2 regions of the Arthrobacter sp. NicSoilB11 genome follow, and region 1 is predicted to be linked to the other one. Evidence: riboswitches for the same ligand, from Rfam matches in the RefSeq annotation. Region 1 holds a riboswitch; the other holds the start of a gene.
The links. Region 1 has a riboswitch for thiamine pyrophosphate ahead of LDO14_RS18950 (ECF transporter S component). Riboswitches for the same ligand answer to the same signal wherever they lie in the genome.
Positions count from the first base shown of each region.

Region 1 (3,745 bases):
CTTGTTGGACTACTTCGCGGGCGGCTCGGTGCGGAACTTGATCATCTTGTGCGTGCCGTCGCAGTAGGGCTTGATGGCCGAGGCGCCGCAGCGGCACAACGCAACGGTCCTGCGGTCGCGGGGCACCGCGTCCCCGGATGGGGTGACGATCTCGAAATCACCCCTGACGATCAGGGGCCCGTCCGGGCAGACCACGATGGAGCCCGCGGCGGATTCGTGGTCCATGTCCGATCCTGTTCCATGCTGTCCGGGTTTCATGCCTGCACCGCTTTCGTCGTAGTCATGCTGCCGCCGGTACGGCCGCCCGCAGCGATGATGCCCCGGCTTCCCATGAGGACATCAGATGGGCGGACAGCCGGCCGTCGAGGGCCATGGCGGCAGTGGCCCCAAACAGGACGTCCGCGAGGAGTTCCGGTTCGGCTTCGACGAGGCCGCCGGCGAGGTCCCGGCCTGCGATCTGCTCGTGGACGGCGTCGGCCTCCACATGCTCATCGAAGTAGTGGGTGACGTCCGCGCCGAAACCGTGCCGGCGGAATCCGTTGCCGTAGAACCGGTTGGGCTGGGAGGAGGTCATCTCGTAGATCGCCAGGTGGCCGGTGATGGCACCCCGGAGCCGCCGGTTCAGGCCGCACAGCGACATGAGGTTGACGGACGCGAGGGAGACGGCGGGGACGGCATCCACGTACGCGCCGTAGCTGACGTCGAGGCCCAAACCGCGCATGGTCCGGGCGAACAGCGCGCTGTGCATGCGCTCGGGGCGGCCGCCGCCGTATTCATCCGCCTGGATTTCCACCAGGGCCGCCTTGGGCCGTCCGCTGAGCCGCGGAATGGCCCATGTATGCGGGTCGGCTTCCTTCAGCTGGTACATCGACTTGTGGATCAGGAACTCCCGGAGCTGGTCCAGGCCCGCCTTCCTGGCGACGTAGCGGGAGACGCTGGGCCCGGTGTCCGTGGCTGCGAGGCCGAACAGGACGTCGGCTACCTGGTCGCTGGTCAGGGCACCGGCAGGCAGTTCGAAGTCTGCGGCGGCCTGGTGCGCGGCGGTACGGAGGGCTGCCTCAAACGGTGCCTCGACCAGCTGCCGGACCCGGATTAACGCCGGCTCCCACTCCCAGTCGTCGGAGACGCCGGCCAGGCCGGAATAGTGGAGCTCGTAGAGGCAGAAGAGGGCCAGCTGGATGTCCTCGTCGCCGATGATGTCACTAGTGCCGGCCACCTGCCGTGCCGCGAGGTGGTACAGCCCGTCCAGCCCCGTCCCGGCTTCGGCCGGAGCCTGCGCAAGGAGTGCGAACAGGGCGTTGCTGAGGGGGCCTCTGGATTCCGGGATTCTCATGGTGCTCCTTGGTCTGCCGCGCTGGTGACGGGAACGAACGCGGGACCGCCCATGGTGACTCCCATGCCCTGTCCTCCTCGAAACCCGGGAACCAATATAGTAAGCATGATTACTAATAAAAGCTAAGCAGGCTTCCTGTTGGCGGCAGGTCAACCGGCGCCTAATCCCGCAGCGACGACCCCAGGATGTCGCGCAGCGCCTCAACCACCAGGTCATGGTCCTGCAGCTGCGGCAACCCGGAGACGGTCAGCGTGGCCACGGCGCCCACGCCGGTGACGTAGATCGGAAAGGCGCCGCCATGGGCTGCATACCGGGATTGGTCGAACCAGGCGTTGTCCTCGATCCGGCCGCCGCCCAGCCGGCCGCGAAGCCCCACCAAAAGTGACGGCACCTCGTACCGGGCGGCAGTGCGCTGCTTGGCGCGGATCCAGTGCCCGTTGTCCGGCGTGGCGCCCGGGAGCGCGACGTGGAACAGGACCTGCTCGCCCTTGGTGATGTCGATGGCGATGGGAAGGGACCGCTCCTTGCCCAGCTCCACCAGGAGCAGGCCCAGGTTCAACGCGTCATCCAGCGAAAAGCCGGGGAACTGGAGCTCCCGGACCTCCGCCTCGATGCGGGCGATCGACGCTTCCAGTGACCCCTCCAGCTGGGCGTCGGCGGAATCAGGATCGAATCCGGTCACATCCGGTGGAATGGCGCTCATGGCCCTCAATCTACCCCCGCCAGGTGTAAACTTGACCACGCCCGGAAGGGCAGTTCAAAAAGCCTTACCCATCCAAAAGCACCACTAATAACGACAGGGGAGCGCCGCCGTCGGACATCCTGGCACAAGCCGGGCACCGCAGGTGGGCGCTGAGAGTGCGGACAGCCGCAGACCCTCGAACCTGATCCGGTTAGTACCGGCGCAAGGGAGTCGAGTTCTCAAAGTGCCGCGGCTGCACGGCAACAGCCGTCAGCCGGGTCCACTTTCCCCTCCTGTTTCCCAGGAGGATCACATGAGTACTGCAGCAATCAAGAAGACCACCAGTAAGTCCTGGCGCGTCGTGGACATCGTGGTCGCCGCGCTGGTGGCCATCGCGGGCGGCGTCATTTTCTGGGCGTGGGACCAGGGAGCAGCCGCGCTTTCTGCCCCCATGAATGCCGCCTACCCGCCCCTGACCGGGCTGCTGGCGGGCGGCTGGATGATTCCCGGCGTGCTGGGAATGCTGATCATCCGCAAGCCCGGGGCCGCCCTGTTCTGTGAAACCGTGGCCGCCACCGGGGAACTCCTCATGGGTTCCCAGTACGGTGCCTCGGTCCTCTTCTCCGGCTTCATCCAGGGCCTCGGCGCGGAAATCATCTTCGCCATCTTCGTCTACCGCAAGTTCAACCTGCCCGTCTCCCTGCTGGCAGGCGCCGCGGCTGGATTCTTCTGCGGACTGAATGACTCATTCGCACCGTGGGGCTGGAACATCGCCTACTCCGGTGCGGACAAGCTGGCGTACATCGTGCTGACCACCCTCTCCGGCGCCATTCTCGCCGGCGCCCTGTCCTGGCTGGCCACCCGCGGCCTGGCGCGTACCGGCGTGCTGAGCTCCTTCGCTTCGCGCAAGGCCGCCACGGAGCCTGTCTTCTCCTGATGGCACCAGCCCAGCGTGACGGCGGCACCGTCCGCCCTGCCGCCGTCACAGCCCGGGGCTGGGGATGGCGGCACGCCGGCAGGGCCAAGCCTGCCGTCCATGCGCTTGACCTGGACATCAGCCCGGGGGAGCGGGTGCTCCTGCTCGGCCCCTCGGGCGCCGGGAAGTCCACGCTCCTGCACGCGCTCGCAGGGGTGCTGGGGGACATCAACGACGACGGCGGCGAGGCGGGGGACGCCGACGAGTCGGGTTCGCTGCTGGTTGACGGCGCCGTGCCCCGCGCCCAGCGCGGGCGCGCCGGACTTATGCAGCAGGACCCCGAGACGCAGGTGGTCCTGTCGCGGGTGGGGGACGACGTCGCCTTCGGTGCCGAAAACCTTGCCGTCCCACGGGAAGCAATCTGGGCGCGCGTGCACGAGGCGCTTGCCGACGTCGGACTGTCCCACCTGCCGCTGGACCACCCGACGTCGGCCCTGTCCGGCGGGCAAAAGCAGCGCCTGGCGCTGGCCGGCATCCTGGCCATGCGCCCGGGCCTGATCCTCCTGGATGAGCCAACCGCCAACCTGGACCCGGACGGCGTGTTGGAGGTCCGCGATGCCGTGGCGCGGTGCCTGGACAAGACCGGGGCCACGCTGGTGGTGGTGGAGCACCGGGTGTCCGTGTGGAAGGACCTGGTGGACCGGATCGTGGTCCTGCAGCCGGGCTCCGCCGCGGATCCTGCCGTACTCCTGGACGGGCCGCCGGACCAGGTGCTCACGGAGGCGCGGGCCATGCTGGCCGCCGCCGGTGTGTG
Region 1 covers NZ_AP024657.1:4,061,992-4,065,736, reverse strand. Annotated here, with positions in the region: gene LDO14_RS18965 (CDGSH iron-sulfur domain-containing protein) at 10-225, opposite strand; gene LDO14_RS18960 (iron-containing redox enzyme family protein) at 281-1,333, opposite strand; gene LDO14_RS18955 (heme-degrading domain-containing protein) at 1,494-2,036, opposite strand; TPP riboswitch at 2,122-2,262, shown strand; gene LDO14_RS18950 (ECF transporter S component) at 2,329-2,952, shown strand; gene LDO14_RS18945 (ATP-binding cassette domain-containing protein) at 2,952-3,745, shown strand, end outside.

Region 2 (3,745 bases), 1.5 Mb from region 1:
GTAGCGGCCCGCGGAAACGAACAGGGCCTGCCCATGCCAGCCCGCCGTCTTCTCGAAGCCCAGGGTACCCACGTAGAAGTCCCTGGCGGTCTGGACGTCGCCAACCTGGAGGTGGACGTGCCCCACGCCTGCGGACGTCCGCCGCTGGCCTTCGAGGGATTCCTCAGTGAGGTGCTGCTCCAGGTAGCGCTGCGGCGGAAGCGCCAGGCTGTCCATCACCACGTCCGTCCCGTTCCAGGACCAGTTGCTGCGCGGCCGGTCCCAGTACAGCTCGATGCCGTTGCCCTCGGGGTCGGTGAAGTAGAAGGCCTCACTCACCAGGTGGTCGGCGCTGCCGGTGAAGGACCGGGGTTCGTACTGGGCTGCCGTGGCGATGGTGGCCGCAAGGGAAGCCTGGTCCTCGAACAATAGGGCGGTGTGGAACAGGCCGGCCTCTCCCCTGCCGGGAAGGTGCAGCCCGGGGGCCGGCGCCAGATGGACCAGCGGCCTGCCGAGCCTGCCCAGGTAGAGCCCGCCGTCCTGCTCCGCCACCGCCTCCAGGCCCAGTGCGCGCTGGTAGTAGTCGGTCATGACCTTCATGTCGCCCACCTTGAGCATTACCGTGCCCATGGCGAGGTCGGCAGGAAGAAGATCCTGGCTGCTGGCTGCGTCGGTCATTTGAAGGCTCCTTGTGTTGGAGGCCGTCACTTCGGCGGCCTGTCACATATTAAAATTACTTGAAGCTTCAATTTATTCCAAGTAGCGGAACGAAATAACTCAACGGATGATGCGGCCGCCCAGCACCACGTGCTCCAGCGCCGTGATCGTGTCCGGGGTGGTCCGGGGGTCGTCCCGGCACACCACGACGTCGGCCCGCGCGCCTTCCTCCAGGTTGTCGGCGCCCAGCCACGCACGCGCTGCCCAGCAGGCGGCATCCAGGGCCGCATGCATGGGCAGGCCGGCCCCGTGCAGGGCGAGGATCTCATCTGCGATCCTGCCGTGCCGGATCACGCTGCCTGCGTCCGTGCCGGCAAAGATCCGGACGCCGGCGGCATGGGCCTCCGCCACCCGTTCCAGCCTGCGTTCCCACAGGGCACGCATGTGGGCGGCGTAGCGCGGAAACTTTGCGTCCGCCTGCTTCGCGATATCAGGAAAGGTGGCGATGTTGATGAGGGTGGGCACGATCGGTACGCCCTGCTCCACGAACCGGGGCAGGTGGCGCGGCAGCAGCCCCGTGGCGTGCTCAATGCAGTCAATGCCGGCGTCCAGCATTTGGTCCAGGGTGTCTTCGGCGAAGCAATGTGCCGTGACCCGGGCACCTTCATCATGGGCAGCCTGCACAGCGTCACGCACGACGGCGGCAGGAAAGGAGGGCGCAAGGTCGCCGGCGCTCCGGTCGATCCAGTCGCCCACCAGTTTGACCCAGCCGTCGCCGTCGCGCGCTTGCTTCCGCACGGCCTCCACGAGCCCGTCGGGTTCGACCTCCGCCGCGAAGCCGCGCAGGTAGCGGCGTGTGCGGGCCACATGCCGTCCTGCACGGATCAGTACCGGGAAGTCCCGGCCGCCCTGCATCCAGCGGGTATCGGCAGGTGAGCCGGCGTCGCGGACCAGCAGGGTTCCGGCGTTGAGGTCAGCCAGCGCCTGCTCCCGGGCAATGGCGGGTTCCACCGGACCGTCGGGACCCAGGCCGATGTGGCAGTGGGCGTCGACGAACCCCGGCAGCACCCAGCCGTCGAGTTCCCGCGCCGGAGCGGCAGCGGGCCGGCTGAACGTGAGCTTGCCGTCCACCGACCAGAGTCCATGGCGTACCCGGTCCGGTGCGGCCAGGACGGGTCCGCGAAAGTAGATGATGTCTGCCATCGGGCTTCCTTTCGATGCCCGGTCAGGCTAGCACCCGCGAATGTGACACCGCCCTTCCGGGGGCCTGTGGTAGCTTCTTCTCTGACCACACGGGAGCCCTTGCAGGGGCTGAGATCGGGCTGACGCAGCCTGCGACCGTTGAACCTGTCCGGGTAATGCCGGCGAAGGAAGTGAGTATTCCCTTGAGTACGCAAAACACCCAGTTGAACCCTGCCCACCTGCCGTCCACCGGGGGTTCCGGAGCCGGCTCCACGCCCCAGGTGAACCAGTCCGAAGTGACCCGGTCCCTGGCGTCGCATTCGCTGGCCTATATCGACGACGCCGGGTCCGGCATCCGGGTACCCGTCACGGAAATTGCCCTGGAGCCATCGCCCAACGGCCAGCCGAACGCACCGTTCCGGACCTACCGGACGGCGGGGCCGGGAAGCGACCCCGTCCGCGGCCTGGAGCCCTTCCGCGCGGAGTGGATCGTGGCGCGCGGAGACACCGAGGCCTACAGCGGCAGGGAACGCAACCTGCTCGACGATGGCCGCTCGGCCGTCCGCCGCGGCGCCGCCTCCGCGGAGTGGAAGGGCGCGCAGCCGGTGCCCCGCCGCGCCGTCGACGGCCGGACGGTGACCCAGATGCACTATGCCCGGCAGGGCGTCATCACGCAGGAGATGCGCTTCGTGGCGCTGCGCGAGAACTGCGATGTGGAACTGGTCCGGAGCGAACTGGCCGCCGGCCGCGCCATCATTCCGAACAACATCAACCATCCGGAGTCCGAGCCGATGATCATCGGCAAGGCCTTCCTGGTGAAGATCAACGCCAACATCGGAAACTCGGCCGTGACGAGTTCCATCGCGGAGGAGGTGGACAAGCTCCAGTGGGCCACGCAATGGGGTGCCGACACCGTTATGGACCTGTCCACCGGCGACGACATCCACACCACGCGGGAGTGGATCATCCGCAACTCCCCCGTCCCGATCGGCACCGTGCCGATCTACCAGGCCCTGGAGAAAGTCAACGGCGAGGCCAACGCGCTGACCTGGGAAATCTTCCGGGACACTGTCATTGAACAATGCGAGCAGGGCGTGGACTACATGACCATCCACGCCGGCGTGCTGCTTCGCTATGTCCCGCTGACCGCCAACCGGGTGACGGGCATTGTGTCCCGCGGCGGCTCCATCATGGCCGGCTGGTGCCTGGCCCACCACCAGGAGAACTTCCTCTACACGCACTTCGATGAGCTGTGCGGGATCTTCGCGAAGTACGACGTTGCCTTCTCCCTGGGCGACGGTTTGCGCCCCGGTTCGACGGCGGACGCCAACGACGCCGCCCAGTTCGCGGAACTGGACACGCTCGCCGAGCTCACCCAGCGCGCGTGGGAGTACGACGTTCAGGTCATGGTGGAGGGGCCCGGCCACGTTCCCTTCCACCTGGTCCGGGAAAACGTCGAGCGGCAGCAGGAACTCTGCAAGGGGGCCCCGTTTTACACCCTGGGCCCGCTGGTGACAGATGTTGCTCCGGGCTATGACCACATCACCTCAGCGATTGGTGCCACCGAGATTGCCCGTTACGGCACCGCGATGCTGTGCTACGTCACCCCGAAGGAACACCTGGGCCTGCCCAACAAGGACGACGTGAAGACCGGCGTGATCACCTACAAGATCGCCGCGCACGCGGCGGACCTGGCCAAGGGGCACCCGGGGGCGCATGAACGGGACGACGCCTTGTCCAAGGCGCGGTTCGAATTCCGCTGGCGGGACCAGTTCGCACTGTCCCTGGACCCGGTGACGGCTGAGGCGTTCCACGACGAGACGCTGCCGGCTGAGCCTGCCAAGACGGCGCACTTCTGTTCGATGTGCGGGCCCAAGTTTTGCTCCATGCGGATCAGCCAGGACATCCGCGACGAATTTGGTTCCGC
Region 2 covers NZ_AP024657.1:2,579,849-2,583,593, forward strand. Annotated here, with positions in the region: gene LDO14_RS12015 (VOC family protein) at 1-657, opposite strand, end outside; gene LDO14_RS12020 (amidohydrolase family protein) at 757-1,839, opposite strand; TPP riboswitch at 1,919-2,026, shown strand; gene thiC (phosphomethylpyrimidine synthase ThiC) at 2,022-3,745, shown strand, end outside.
Region 2: another riboswitch for thiamine pyrophosphate. It lies ahead of thiC (phosphomethylpyrimidine synthase ThiC); the one in region 1 lies ahead of LDO14_RS18950 (ECF transporter S component).